DNA from 2 places in the Priestia flexa genome. Region 2 is predicted to be linked to the other one. Evidence: predicted binding sites of a transcription regulator. Region 2 holds the regulator's gene; the other holds the start of a gene.

Region 1 (7,992 bases), 1.0 Mb from region 2:
CTCATCTGTAAAAGAAATCAAGCCTGCTCGTCGTATTGGAATGAGCTGGATGCTTGTTTCAGTCGTTGGAGCCATGCTGACAGGGTTTGTCGGTTTAGCTTATTACACGAATCAAGGTCTAGAAATTGCTGACCCGGAAACAGTATTTATCGGGTTAAGCACAATTTTATTCCACCCAATTATTACAGGGTTCTTATTAGCAGCATTATTAGCAGCCGTAATGAGTACCATTTCATCACAACTTCTTGTAACTTCGAGCTCATTGACAGAAGATTTGTACAAAACATTTTTCCGCCGATCAGCAAGTGATAAAGAACTAATGTTGATTGGACGTGGATTTGTACTTCTTGTATCCATCATTGGTGTCATGATTGCATTTAATAAAAGTGGTACAATCTTATCGTTAGTCGGCTATGCATGGGCTGGATTTGGAGCTGCTTTTGGCCCTGTTATCTTATTGAGCCTTTATTGGAAGCGAATGAACAAATGGGGAGCGCTAGCAGGTATGGTGCTTGGTGCCGTGACGGTTGTTGTATGGACAAAAATCCCTGGATTATCGGATTTATTATACGAAATGATTCCGGGTTTCTTAATTAGCTTAGTTGGAATTGTAGTAGTAAGCTTATTAACACCTGCTCCGAACGAGAAAACGCAAAGTGAGTTTGAAGAATATAATCAATCAGCGTAACGAAAAAGAGACTGAGACATAAGTAGTTCAGTCCTTACTATACCTGAACGATTGAGAGTTCATAACTTTTAATCGCTCAGGTTTTTTGTTGATTGTGAAAACAATGTTGGAAACAGGGTGGAATGGAGCGTAGGACACTCGACTCCTGCGGGAAAGAGAGGGAAAACGGAGATCCCGCAGCGCAGCGAGGAAGCTCAGGTTCCTCCCCGCGGAAAGCGAGTGGCCGTAGCGCAATGGAACGAACGTGTTGAGACAAACTAAAGAGATGGGAACATCTATTGTTCGTCTTTTAGAAGCAATCATTTTGTTATGTCCCAAACTCTTTTTCGTTACAAACCATATTCTTTAATTTTGTTATACAATGTTCCTCTTGAAATCCCTAATAAATCAGCTGCGGCGCTCTTATTACCATAGGTTCTTTTTAGCGTATCTTGAATGAGCTGCTTTTCAGATGAGGTTTCATTCAAGGGTTCATGAAGAGTGATTTGGCGTTTTAACTCAGCTGGTAAGTGCTGTGCCGTAATAGTTGGCAAATCGTTAAGTAAAATTAACCGTTCAATGGTATTTCGAAGTTCTCTTACATTACCAGGCCAATCGTGATGACAAAGCGTTTCAACCACTTCTTCATCAAGAGTTGGTTTTACCTTTTCGTGCTTTGTGCTGAATTCTTCAATAAATTGTGTAATGAGCGTTGGAATTTCATTCTGACGCTCTTTTAACGGTGGAATATGAATATTAATGACCGTTAGTTGATAATAGAGACCTTCATAAAACTCTCCTTGTTCAATTAAGCTCTCTAACAGTACAGAGGTTGAAGCCATAATTCTTGTATTAACCTGAACTTGCTCATTACTTCCCGTCATGTAATAAGCGGCGTTTTCGAGATAGTCACACAGTTTAATTTGAACGTCTAAAGGCATCTTGTGAACGTCTTGAATAAATAAGGTGCCGTTTGCTGCTTGCTCTAATTTCCCAGGCCTTTTATCGGTTGTAGGCTGTGAAAACACGCCTTGTTGATATCCAAATAACTCCATATCAATGAGGCCGGGAGGAATGGTTGCGCAGTTTAGCGTAATAAAGGGTTCGTTTCGCCTTGTGCTATCATAATGAATAGCTTGAGCAAGAAGCTCTTTTCCAGATCCTACTTCACCCGTTAATAAAATAGGAATATTTGTAGACGAAACTTTTTTAGCCATTTCAATTTCTTCTTCAAGGGTAGAGTTCTCGCCAATAATAGAAGAAAATAAGCTCTTATCTCCTATCAGTGGGTCTTGTTCCACTTCTTCGTGCAGTCGAATAATATTGGTAATATCATGCTCAGTTGCCACTGCACCAATAACTTTATGGCCTTTTACAATAGGAGAAGCATTCACTAACACGTGCGTTTCTTTATTTGGCTTATGGTAAGCTCCCCGAATCGGTCGACCTTCGTTTAAGATTTTATGTAGCACAATGGACTCATCATCGAAATACGTATTGATGAACTCGCCAACAATTGCTTGTTTTGCAATTTTGTAAGTGTTTTCAGCGGCGGTATTCCATAGCACTACTTTCCCTTTATCGTCAACAACGGTTACGGCGTCGTTAATCGTCTCTCCTAATGTTTCAAAATAAGAGAAAACATCTTCATTTTCAGCTTGTAGATAGTGAATCCAGTCAGAAGGGTGAAGTACACCGTGAATAGAATTAGTTTCATATGCTTGAATAAGAACTGGGCGCTCCCAGTTAACCTTTGATGTTTTGAGGTCAAGCCAAGTAGAGATAGTAGAAGGAGACCAGTTGGTTTTGTGAATCCAATCAATAATAGGCATGCTCATCGAAGCACTCTGGAGGGCAAACTGTTCTTTTGTATGAAAGATATAATAATGCTTATCAAAAACGATGACATATTCAAAGTTAGAAAGTTCCGATTTTATTTGGGATATGGATGTAGATGGACTGGTTAAAATAAAGGAGTCGTTTATTTTAATTGAGCTCATTGGATTGTACTAAACCCCTTTCATATTCTTACTTTTAATTAAATGTATCACACTTTTTATAAGGTCGCAAAGCGCTTCTTTTGTCCGATTTTCCAGCTAATTCGCAATGGGATTATATATTTGCTCAGACTGGGTATACAAAGGAGAGATGAAGAAATAAGGAAAATTTGAACAGTCCAATACTATTCAGTTCCATTATATAAAAAGAAATGATAAAATACGAATATAAGTTCGTGTTTTTAGGGATTACAGTGCTATAATTTTAACACTAATGAAATGGAGGCCTCTCTGTGGCAGATCAATTTAAGCTAGTATCCTCATATGAACCTCAAGGGGATCAGCCTAAGGCAATTGAAAAAATTGTCAAAGGTATTCATGAAGGAAAACAGCAGCAGGTGTTATTAGGTGCAACAGGAACAGGTAAGACATTTACGATTTCTAATGTAATTAAGGAGGTTAATAAGCCTACCTTAATTATTGCTCATAATAAAACGTTGGCTGGGCAGCTATATAGCGAGTTTAAAGAGTTCTTTCCAGATAACGCAGTGGAATACTTTGTGAGCTATTACGACTACTATCAGCCTGAAGCTTATGTTCCACAAACCGATACGTTTATTGAAAAAGATGCAAGCATTAATGACGAAATCGATAAGCTACGTCACTCTGCAACGTCTTCGTTGTTTGAGAGAAACGACGTTATCATTATTGCCAGCGTATCTTGTATTTATGGATTAGGTTCACCGGAAGAATATAAAGAAATGGTTGTTTCGCTTCGTGTCGGCATGGAAAAGGAGCGAAATCAGCTACTTCGAGATCTTGTGGACGTGCAGTATGAACGCAATGACATCGACTTTAAACGCGGGACATTTCGCGTGCGTGGAGATGTGGTGGAGATTTTCCCAGCATCAAGAGATGAGCGCTGCATTCGCATTGAGTTCTTCGGAGATGAAATTGATCGTATTCGAGAAGTTGATGCTTTAACCGGAGAAGTCCTTAGCGATAGAGAACACGTGGCCATCTTCCCGGCGTCTCACTTCGTCACTCGAGAAGAAAAGATGAAAGTAGCGATTAAAAATATTGAAAAAGAGCTTCAAGAACAGCTTGAAAAGATGCGAGAAGCAGGCAAATTATTAGAAGCTCAGCGCCTTGAACAGCGCACAAACTATGATTTAGAAATGATGAGAGAGATGGGTTTCTGTTCCGGAATTGAAAACTACTCTCGTCATTTAACGCTACGTCCACCAGGATCAACACCATACACGCTGCTAGATTTCTTCCCAGAAGACTTTCTTCTTGTAGTCGATGAATCACATGTGACTATTCCACAAATTCGCGGAATGTATAACGGGGACCAAGCGCGAAAACAAGTGCTTGTTGACCATGGTTTTCGTCTTCCTTCAGCGCTTGATAATCGTCCGTTGAAATTCGATGAATTTGAAGATCATATCCATCAAATTGTTCACGTTTCGGCAACGCCAGGGCCTTATGAACTTGAAAAAGCGCCTGATGTTATTGAACAAATCATTCGACCAACGGGATTATTGGATCCAAATATTGAAGTGAGACCAATTGAAGGGCAGATTGATGATTTAATTGGAGAGCTTCAAGATCGAATTGCGAAAAACGAGCGCGTTCTCATTACAACGCTAACGAAAAAAATGTCAGAGGACTTAACGAATTATTTAAAAGAAATCGGCATTAAAGTACAGTATTTGCATTCTGAAATTAAAACGCTTGAGCGAATTGAAATTATTCGTGATTTGCGTCTTGGTAAATTTGACGTTTTAGTTGGAATTAACCTTCTAAGGGAAGGACTCGACATTCCTGAAGTGTCACTTGTCACGATATTAGATGCAGATAAAGAAGGATTTCTACGATCAGAGCGTTCACTTATCCAAACAATTGGTCGAGCGGCTCGTAACGCTAATGGTCACGTTATTATGTACGCAAATCGCATCACTAACTCGATGGAAATTGCGATTAGTGAAACGAATCGTCGTCGCAGCATTCAAGAAGCATACAATGAAAAACACGGCATTACGCCGCAGACAATTCAAAAAGAAGTTCGAGGTGCAATCCGAGCAACAATTGTAGCTGAGGATACTGAAAGCTACGATCAAGCACCTGCGTTTGATAAAATGACTGGAAAAGAAAAGCAAAAAGTAATTCAAGAAATGGAAGAAGAAATGAAGGAAGCAGCAAAAGCTCTTAACTTTGAACGAGCAGCTGAGCTTCGTGATCTTCTTTTAGAATTAAAAGCAGAAGGGTGATAGCAAGATGGCCATGGAGAAAATCGTAATAAAGGGAGCGCGCGCTCATAATTTAAAAAATATCGATATTGAAATTCCACGTGATAAGCTGGTCGTACTAACGGGCTTATCAGGTTCTGGTAAATCATCGCTTGCTTTTGATACGATTTATGCAGAAGGTCAGAGACGTTACGTGGAGTCATTATCAGCGTATGCTCGGCAGTTCCTTGGTCAGATGGACAAGCCGGACGTGGATTCCATTGAAGGTTTGTCCCCGGCTATCTCAATCGATCAAAAAACAACGAGCCGCAACCCTCGTTCAACTGTAGGAACCGTTACGGAAATTTATGATTATTTACGCTTGCTGTTTGCGCGTGTAGGGAGACCGACTTGTCCAAACCACGGGATTGAAATTACATCTCAGACCATTGAGCAGATGGTGGACCGTATTTTAGAGTACAAAGAGCGTACAAAATTACAAGTGCTGGCTCCCGTTGTGTCTGGGCGAAAAGGTGCGCATGTAAAAGCCTTAGAAGATATTAAAAAGCAAGGATACGTGCGTGTGCGCGTAGATGGAGAAATGCGCGAAGTAACAGAGGAAATTGAGCTAGACAAAAATAAAAAACATTCGATTGAAGTGGTTATCGATCGAATCGTGGTAAAAGAAGGCGTACAGTCTCGTTTATCTGACTCCCTAGAAACGGCTCTAAAACTCGGTGATGGAAAGGTTATTATCGACATCATTGGTGAAGAAGAGCTTTTATTTAGTGAGCATCATGCATGTCCAAAATGTGGTTTTTCAATTGGAGAGCTTGAACCGAGAATGTTTTCATTCAACAGTCCTTATGGTGCTTGTACAGCATGTGATGGACTAGGAATGAAGCTTAAAGTTGACCATGAACTGGTGATTCCGGATGATACGTTAACATTACGAGAAAATGCTATTGCTCCATGGGCTCCAACAAGTTCTCAGTACTATCCGCAAATGCTAGAAGCAGTTTGCGCTCATTATAGCATCGATATGGACGTGCCGGTAAAAGACTTACCTAAGCATTTATTAGATAAAATCTTGCATGGAAGCGATGGCGAAAAAATATACTTCCGCTATGAAAATGACTTTGGACAAGTGCGTGAAAATGAAATCTTGTTCGAAGGTGTAATTCCAAACGTAGAGCGTCGTTATCATGAGACCAGCTCTGATTATATTCGTGAGCAAATGGAAAAATATATGGCCGAACAGCCTTGTCCAACGTGTAAGGGCCACCGCTTAAAGAAAGAAGCGCTTGCTGTTTTAATTGATTCTAAGCATATCGGTAACGTGACGCGTTTTTCTGTACAAGAAGCGTACAATTTCTTTAGCAGCCTGCAGCTTTCTGATAAAGAAATGAAAATTGCAGACATGATTTTAAGAGAAATTAAAGAACGCCTCAGTTTCTTAGTGAATGTCGGCTTAGATTACCTCACAATTAATCGTTCAGCTGGAACGTTATCTGGTGGAGAAGCACAGCGTATTCGACTAGCAACGCAAATTGGCTCACGTTTAACAGGGGTTCTTTACATTTTAGATGAACCGTCCATTGGTCTCCATCAGCGTGATAATGATCGCCTTATTCGAACGATGCAAGATATGAGAGACATTGGGAATACATTAATTGTTGTTGAGCACGATGAAGATACGATGCTTGCTGCCGATTATTTAATTGATATTGGTCCTGGTGCCGGTGTGCATGGAGGAGCGGTTGTGTCACAGGGAACACCAAAAGAAGTGATGGCAGATCCAAATTCATTAACAGGTCAGTATCTATCGGGAGAGCGTTTTATTCCGCTGCCAACAGAGCGCCGCGCAATTGATAAGAGCCGAATGATTGACATTGTAGGTGCAAAAGAAAACAATTTAAAAAATGTGAAGGTAAGTATTCCACTTGGAACGTTTACAGCAGTAACAGGCGTATCAGGTTCAGGGAAAAGTACGCTGGTAAATGATATTTTACACAAAACGCTTGCTCAAAAGCTTCATAAAGCCAAAAGTAGGGCTGGAGAGCATAAAGAAATCAAAGGAATTGAGCACTTAGATAAAGTGATTGATATTGATCAATCTCCAATTGGACGTACACCACGCTCTAATCCAGCTACGTATACGGGTGTTTTTGATGATATTCGTGACGTATTTGCCCAAACGAACGAAGCAAAAGTACGTGGTTATAAAAAAGGTCGTTTTAGCTTTAACGTAAAGGGAGGTCGCTGTGAAGCGTGTCGTGGAGACGGAATCATTAAAATTGAAATGCACTTTTTGCCGGACGTATATGTACCTTGTGAAGTATGTCATGGCAAGCGCTACAACCGCGAAACGTTAGAAGTTAAATATAAAGACCATAATATTTCAGACGTGCTGGATATGACGGTCGAGGATGCTCTGCATTTCTTTGAAAACATACCGAAAATCAAGCGTAAGCTACAAACAATCTATGACGTAGGACTTGGATATATTACGCTTGGGCAGCCTGCTACAACCCTATCAGGAGGGGAAGCGCAGCGTGTAAAGCTAGCTTCTGAGCTGCATCGCCGATCAACGGGCCGAACGCTTTACATTTTAGATGAGCCAACAACAGGTCTGCATATTGACGATATTGCACGACTTCTAAAAGTATTGCAACGACTCGTTGAAAATGGTGACACGGTTCTCGTTATTGAACACAATCTTGATATTATTAAAGCAGCAGATTATTTAATTGATTTAGGACCTGAAGGCGGAGATCAAGGTGGTCAAATTGTTGGTACAGGTACACCAGAAGAAGTCGCTGAAGTGAAAGGTTCCTATACAGGTAAGTATTTAAAGCCAATTTTAGAACGTGATCGAAAGCGTATGGATGAGAAGATAAAGGAAGTTCAAACAGTTGGCAAAGCATAAAATAGAAAAAAAGGCGCTAAAGGTAGCGCTTTTTTCTATTTTATGTATATTGAAACTTTTTGTAGCATAAACCGTATTACATAATAGCCTGCTTTTTCTTTAATAAAAAGGCAGTGAAAGTATGAAATAACGAGCTAAGATAGATGAAATTATAAACCAAAAGGGGAG
Region 2 (7,992 bases):
CGAACGGAAGGATTTGATTGCCCGGGAAACCTATTTACTTGGTCAGAGTGGACCATGTTTCAATTTACCGATCAGGGGAAAGTTGACGGGATTTCAACATATGTCGATTTAAATGAAATGAACGCTGCTTTTTTTCAGTATGTCAAGGAGTCGAAGCCAAGCTTACTAAGTACCGTAAAAACGTCTTTTCAACAAATGAAAAGTCAATTTGTGAAAAGTTCTAATCCGTCTCTACCTAAAGGCATGTTAAAAAAGGGAGCGAGAGGAGAAGAAGTGTTTGTACTCCAAAAAGCGCTTGCTTCCGTTTACTTTTATCCCAATAAGTTCGCTCCTAATCATGGAATAGACGGAATTTATGGAGCCAATACAGCTAATGCTGTTGCTCGCTTTCAAAAAGTCTATTTGCCAAAAGAAGTGGATGGAATTTACGGACCGAACGTTCGATTAAAATTAGAAGAAGTGATGAAAGGAAAATAACGAGCATAGAACCTATGCTCGTTATTTTTGAAGACGGTCTTTAATTAGTTTATATAAAGCATTTATTCCTAGGCTAATGCTAATTGTAATTCCTGACAAAGCAACGATAAAGGCGATGTACTCAAACAATGAATAATCTTTTATTGCGCTCCAGTTTAGGTTTTTATTCCAGCTTTCAATAACTAAATTCATTCCGTAAATACCGGATAGCACAGTATAGATGGTCAAAATCAACAGTAGGTAATTATGACGTTTCCCTGCAATTTTTTCTTGATTTTGATATAAAGTCCCAAGTGTTTCCTTCACTTCTTGGTAGAGTGAATCAATGTGAAAGGTCTTTTTGAAAAGTCTAGAAAATTCTTGTCCTTCCGTTCGAGAACTGATTTCTAAAAACAAGTACTTACCTGAAAAGAGTGTGATAGAGCGGATGAGTCGCTCAATAGCGTTTTGGTCTTTTTCAAATGTAAGCTGCGAATATTGATAAGATAGTTTCAACAGTACAATTTTATAAAAGAAATGTAAAAATAGATTATAGTAGTGCTGACCAAATAGGTGATTCATTAACATTTGATTCGTCTCTTCATCGGCTGAATGTGAAATACAAGAAAAAACGTGGTCTGTTACAACATAGTATGTTTCGGGCGTCCATCGCTTGTAGACGTGTTGATCATTGTATTCATCAATATATTCTTGGTTTCTAGCTGAAATAAATGGTTTACCGCCAGTATCATAGCTGTTCAGTTGTCCAGTTCGAAATAAGGTGCCACTGCTAATAGGCTGTTCATTGTTGACGGTTACGTAACTTAGTACGTACATCCGTTCATCAATAAAATAAGGCAGGCTTCCAAAATGTTTGCTGTGCTGTGTTTCTTGCTCAATGTAAGGCTTTAGAAACGGTGTTAAGTTTGAAAAAATATAATCTTGTACTTTATCATAGGTTTTATTTTCGTATGTAATGGTCGCTCCGTGCTCTTCAGCTAATTTAGGCTCTAATACGCGAAACTGATTCATAAACTCAATGACGTCATCGTACGAATAATGGTTTCCCTTTACTTCGATACGAATCGTCATTACACCGATTTCAAATGGGCATAAAAAAATATCAATAGACAAAACTTCACTTAGAATTGTTGACGCTTTTGTTTCAAATGTAATTTCTTGATTCACCTTTTTTGAAAATCGAATGAGCCCTGTTTCTTTTGGTGATTGAGGAAAGAGAATACATTCGATATAAGGAAGAAAGTATTGATCAAGGCTAGCGTGGGAAACAAAATAGTCTTTGCTATAAAATTTCTTTTCTAAATCTGTATTCTCTAGAGAAAAAAAGTCAAATTCATGCTCATAAAGAGCTGAAACTAAATCTTTTTTCTCTTTTCGGTTAAAAGAAAAAGGAAACAAGAACATGTTCATTGCACGATTCGGTGTAATATCTTGAAAAGGAGAGTTCATTGCTTGCCACTTATCCACTGAGAAATTCCCTCCCTTATGCTTTTCATTATTGCTCTTTAAGTAATATACCTATATTTGACCAAAAAAAAACATAAAAAACCAGCTGGGTTCCAGCTGGTTTTTCTTAATGAATGGAGCGATATACTCCAATGACTTTTCCTAAAATAGTTACATGACGTAAGATAATAGGTGCCATTGTGGAGTTTTCTGGCTGTAAGCGAACGAAATTATCTTCTTTAAAGAAACGTTTGACAGTTGCTTCGTTGTCTTCCGTCATTGCTACAACAATATCGCCGTTATTAGCTGTTTGCTGTTGGCGAACAATGACCATATCTCCATCTAGTATACCGGCTTCAATCATACTTTCTCCCATAATTTCTAACATAAATACTTGCTCATCTGGAGAGGCGTACTTGTCAGGTAACGGAAAGTATTCTTCTACATTTTCAATTGCAGTAATTGGAAAGCCTGCCGTAACTTTACCGATAACAGGAACATTTATAACTGCACTTTGTGGAATGCTTACATCGGCCTCTGCTTGAAGAACTTCAATTGCTCTTGGTTTTGTGGGGTCTCTACGAATTAGACCTTTACTTTCTAAACGAGCTAAGTGCCCGTGAACTGTTGAACTAGATGCTAAACCAACTGCTTCACCAATTTCGCGAACAGATGGGGGATATCCTTTTAATTTCACTTCATGCTTAATGAAATCTAGTATTTCTTGTTGACGTTTTGATAGCTTCATACATTTCACCTCATTTTTAGCTATTCTTTGCTATAAATTATATCATGGCTATATATAATATACAAACATAAGTTCGAAAAAAACCCATTGACAGAAACGGATGTTCGCAATAAAATGAGAACATATATTCTTAGGGGGATTTGAAATGAGACCATTAATAGAATCTATTAAACATTATACTACCTTTTTTGTGGTTATCGCCGCACTTACATATGTCTTGACGTTGCTATTAGGAGCAGATAGAGTGGAGTTAGAAAAATACACAACTGTTACTATTGCAAAGGGTGACACTATTTGGGAATTATCTCAAGAATATAGTAAGCATCATAATTTATCACCAAATGAATTTGTAGAATGGGTCCAAAATATGAATGAGCTAACTGTTCCATCTACACAGTCGCTTTCTCCGGGAGATCAGTTATATATTCCGGTATTGAAATCTGATTTAGCAAGTGATCATCAGATTGCTTTTGATAAGTGAACTAGAGCTACGAGTCCTCTACTGAACGATGGTAGGGGTTTTAGTGTTTGGAAATGAAGAAAGGGAGCTAGAAAGATGAAAGCAGTTATCTATTGTCGAGTAAGTACGGATAAAGAAGCCCAAGAGACATCGTTAAAGAGGCAGGAAGAAGAGTTAATGCAACTTGCTAAGATGCATAATTTTACAGTTTGTGAAGTTATTTCTGAAAAAGCGAGCGGCTATGAAGTTGACCGAGAAGGAATATTAGAAGTCTTAGAATTATTAAAAGCAGAAGACGTTTCTACCCTGCTTATTCAGGATGAAACACGACTGGGGCGTGGAAATGCAAGGATTGCTTTACTACACGCGTTAAATAAAGAGAAAGTAGCAATTTACACGATTAGTCATCAGGGACAGCTACAGCTATCAGAAGCTGATTCCATGTTGTTAAACATCATTAGCTTGGTGGAAGAACATCAAAGAAAATTACATAATGCAAAAATTAAACGAGGTATGAAAAGAGCAGTTGCCAATGGGTATCACCCGGAGCATAATTTAAAAAACCAGCATGTAAACTCAGGTAGAGAACGAAAGGAAGTTCCCATAGAAGAAATTGTACAACTACGTAATAATGGCTTAACATTTGCAGAAATTGCTGTCACGCTAAAAGGCTTTGGTTATAAGGTATCAAAAGCAACTGTACACCGTCGCTATCAGGAGTACTGCGACGACCAAGGCGAGCTTCTTGCTAAAAAACAAGAGATTTAGTAAGATGTGTAGTATTGTATTATGGTTTAAACTGTATTAAAAAGCGAGGAGTTCTGACAAAATGTTGTCTAAAGATAAAATGGCACGAATCAATCAACTATCTAAAAAATCAAAGGCGGAAGGTTTAACAGAAGCTGAAGCACAAGAACAGCAAGAGCTTCGTAAAGAATATTTACAAACGTTCCGTCAATCAATGACAAATCACCTTCATACGATTAAAGTTGTTGATGAAAAAGGGAATGACGTAACCCCTAAAAAACTGAAAGATAGCAAAAAGAAGCGTCTACACTAAGGCGATGGTTTGCTGTGGTGCAAAAACTAGGGAAATGAGTTTCTCTAGTTTTTTTGTATATTTTTGCGTTTGGAAACGAAAAATGTAAAAGTACGAAAAAAAACGAATCAAATATTGTACAAAATCGTTAATCATTAGTATGATTACATATATACATAGTTTTGAAAGGAATGAAGAGTTATGACACAACGTATTGAAGATCTTTCAATTGCAACAATTCGTACTTTATCAATTGATGCTATTGAAAAAGCAAATTCAGGTCACCCAGGTATGCCAATGGGAGCAGCTCCAATGGCGTACACGCTATGGACAAAGTTTATGAATATTAACCCATCAAATCCAGATTGGTTTAACCGTGATCGCTTTGTTTTATCAGCAGGACATGGTTCAGCACTTCTATATAGCTTATTACACTTAGCAGGCTATGACCTATCAATTGACGATTTAAAAAACTTCCGTCAATGGGGAAGTAAAACACCAGGTCATCCAGAGTATGGTCACACAGCAGGTGTTGATGCAACAACTGGTCCATTAGGACAAGGAATTGCAATGGCAGTTGGTAAAGCGATGGCTGAGCGTCATTTAGCCGAAACATATAATAAAGAGGGACTTGAAATCGTTGATCACTTTACATACGGTATTTGTGGTGACGGAGACTTAATGGAAGGTGTATCAGCTGAAGCAGCTTCACTAGCAGCGCACTTAAAATTAGGTCGCCTTGTCGTGCTTTATGATTCAAACGACATCTCATTAGACGGAGATTTAGACCGTTCATTCTCTGAAAACGTAGAAGATCGTTTCAAAGCTTACGGATGGCAAGTAATTCGCGTAGAAGATGGAAATGACTTAGCAGAGCTTTCAAGTGCAATCGAAGCAGCTAAAGAAGATCTTTCTCGTCCAACTTTAATTGAAGTAAAAACAACAATTGGTTATGGTTCTCCAAACCATGCGGGAACATCAGGTGTTCACGGTGCGCCACTAGGTGCAGATGAAACAAAATTAACAAAAGAAGCGTATAGCTGGACGTTTGAAGAAGATTTCTATGTGCCAGAAGAAGTTTATGCACACTTTAAAGCAACGATTGCTGATGAAGGTGCAAAGAAAGAAAAAGAATGGAACGACGTTTTTGCTCAGTATAAAGAAAAACATCCTGAGCTAGCAGCTCAATTTGAATTAGCTGTACAAGGTAAACTTCCAGAAGGTTGGGAACAACAATTACCTGTATATGAAACTGGTTCAAGCTTAGCAACTCGTGCTTCATCAGGTGAAGTATTAAACGCAGTAGCACAAGCTGTTCCTCAATTCTTTGGTGGTTCAGCAGACCTTGCTGGTTCAAACAAAACAATGATCAAAGGTGCAGAAGACTTTACTGCAAAAGATTACAGTGGACGCAACATCTGGTTTGGTGTTCGTGAATTTGCAATGGGCGCAGCGCTTAACGGTATGGCTCTTCATGGTGGTGTAAAAGTATTCGGCGGTACGTTCTTCGTATTCTCTGATTACCTACGTCCAGCAATTCGTCTAGCAGCATTAATGAAGCTACCTGTTACGTATGTATTTACGCATGACAGTATTGCAGTTGGTGAAGATGGTCCAACACATGAGCCAATCGAGCAATTACCTTCATTACGCGCAATGCCTGGTCTATCAGTTATTCGTCCAGCAGACGCTAACGAAACGGCTGCAGCATGGCGCTTATCATTAGAGTCTACAGATACGCCAACAGCGCTTGTGTTAACTCGTCAAAACTTACCGACTCTTGAAGGTACGAGTGAAACTGCTTATGAAGGTGTTTCAAAAGGGGCTTACGTTGTATCAAAAGCAGGCAAAGAACAGGCGGATGCACTTCTACTTGCAACTGGTTCTGAAGTAAGCTTAGCAGTAGAAGCACAAAAAGCACTTGAAGCAGAAGGTGTTTCAGTAGCTGTTGTCAGCATGCCATCATGGGATCGCTTCGAGAAGCAGTCAGCTGAGTACAAAGAAAGTGTTATTCCAAAATCAGTGAAGAAGCGCTTAGGTATTGAAATGGCTTCGACATTAGGTTGGGAGCGCTATGTAGGTGACGAAGGTCAAGTTCTTGGCATTAACCATTTCGGTGCTTCTGCTCCTGGTGAAACAATTATGAAGGAATTTGGCTTTACAGTTGATAACGTTGTAGCAAGAGTAAAAAGCATGTTAAATGCATAATTGATAAAAAAGAGCAGGTCCTTCGGACCTGCTCTTTTTGTTTCGACAAAAAAACAAAAGAATTTTTGCATCAATAGACAACCATTGCAATGTGGACAAGCTATAATAAAAAAATAAAAAGGCGAAAGTAAGGAGGAGAAGTATGAGAACATATGAAGTATATTTAATGGAAGACGAAGTAGCAAAAGCATATTTTCAAAGAGAGAAGCTTGTTTTTCAACTATTTGTGGATTATAAAATGAAGAGAGGCTTAGAAGATCAATATCTTCAAAAGCAGGTTGAATACATTACAAGACCCCTTGCTATTTCATATATTCAGCGCGCGATACTTCAAATATTTTCTCAATACCCTCACTTCTTTATACACAATGATCATTTTGTTTTAGAATACCCACACAAAAAAAGCCGGGCTTCGCTGAAAATAAATAGTCGATGTATAACGATTGAAGGAGATGGAAATGTTGATGCAGAGACCGCTTTCTTTGAAGTGCTGCGAAAGCTTGATGCGTGCTATCTAGCAATTAATTACGGGACAGAAGAGTACGGATGGCTAAGGCCTGTTAAAACAAGAAAATATGTGTAATTATTTAAGGAAATTAGTCTGGAAATATTGTATATTGGCGAATGATTTAGTACACTGTAAGGTAGACAACACGAAGGAGGAAGTTGTAGTATGTGGCCATATATTCTAGTTGGTATTCTAGCATTGCTTGCTGGGGTAGCGCTAGGATTTTTCATTGCTCGTAAATACATGATGAGCTACTTTAAGAAAAATCCACCAATTAATGAACAAATGTTAAAAATGATGATGATGCAAATGGGCATGAAACCATCACAGAAGAAGATTAACCAAATGATGAAAGCGATGAACAGCCAAATTAAATAACGGTTAATTGGACAGACACTCTCAGCTTAAAGGGTGTCTTTTTTGTACACTAAGTATTTGTAAGAGGGAAAGGGATAACGCAAATATCGTTGCGTTATAAAGAGCTTTAACTGCTTACGCGTATATAATATAAGTATGTACTGACGATAGTATTTGATTGTGTTAAAATATGTAAGCAATATAATGTTTGAATTGTTAGAAAATATAGAAAAAACAGGGGTGGTGGGGTTATGAATATATTTCGTGATTTGGGATGGTTTTTTAAGCAAGAAAAGAGAGCGTATATCATAGGGATTTTACTTTTAATAGCGGTTGCTTTACTTCAGCTAGTGCCACCTCGTGTTATTGGGTGGGCAGTTGATGCTATTGAAAAAGGAAGTTTATCAAAAGAAACGCTCCTTCAGATGGTGCTCTTGTTAGGGGCAGCCGCTGTCGGCTCATATGGTATGAGATACATATGGCGAGTTATGATTTTTGGTGCTGCTGTTAAGCTGGCACGACAAATGCGCAATACGTTGTATGAACACTTCACGAAAATGAATCAAACATTTTATCAAAGTAAACGTACGGGTGACCTGATGGCTCACGCAACGAATGATATTCAAGCTATTCAACAAACAGCGGGAATTGGCGTTTTAACATTTGCGGATTCTGTTATTACGGGCAGTGTTGTTTTAATAACAATGGCTGTAACAATCAGCTGGAAGCTAACGCTAATTAGCTTATTA

Evidence for each region. The regulator LexA, encoded in region 2, represses DNA repair genes until DNA is damaged. The targets are predictions, from matches to a motif close to CGAACATATGTTCG.
Region 1: uvrB (excinuclease ABC subunit UvrB) is a predicted target of LexA. The motif match lies at 2,888-2,901, and genes of this name have one in related genera.

What each region holds. Positions count from the first base shown of each region.
Region 1 covers NZ_CP090431.1:3,503,715-3,511,706, reverse strand. The annotation lists gene putP (sodium/proline symporter PutP) at 1-688, shown strand, start outside; gene LZP85_RS18095 (sigma-54 interaction domain-containing protein) at 1,018-2,667, opposite strand; gene uvrB (excinuclease ABC subunit UvrB) at 2,958-4,937, shown strand; gene uvrA (excinuclease ABC subunit UvrA) at 4,945-7,824, shown strand.
Region 2 covers NZ_CP090431.1:2,503,694-2,511,685, reverse strand. The annotation lists gene LZP85_RS12960 (GH25 family lysozyme) at 1-477, shown strand, start outside; gene LZP85_RS12955 (magnesium transporter CorA family protein) at 499-1,944, opposite strand; gene lexA (transcriptional repressor LexA) at 2,051-2,671, opposite strand; gene yneA (cell division suppressor protein YneA) at 2,817-3,152, shown strand; gene LZP85_RS12940 (YneB family resolvase-like protein) at 3,228-3,899, shown strand; gene LZP85_RS12935 (DUF896 domain-containing protein) at 3,961-4,191, shown strand; gene tkt (transketolase) at 4,372-6,378, shown strand; gene sirA (sporulation inhibitor of replication protein SirA) at 6,521-6,961, shown strand; gene LZP85_RS12920 (YneF family protein) at 7,052-7,264, shown strand; gene LZP85_RS12915 (ABC transporter transmembrane domain-containing protein) at 7,495-7,992, shown strand, end outside.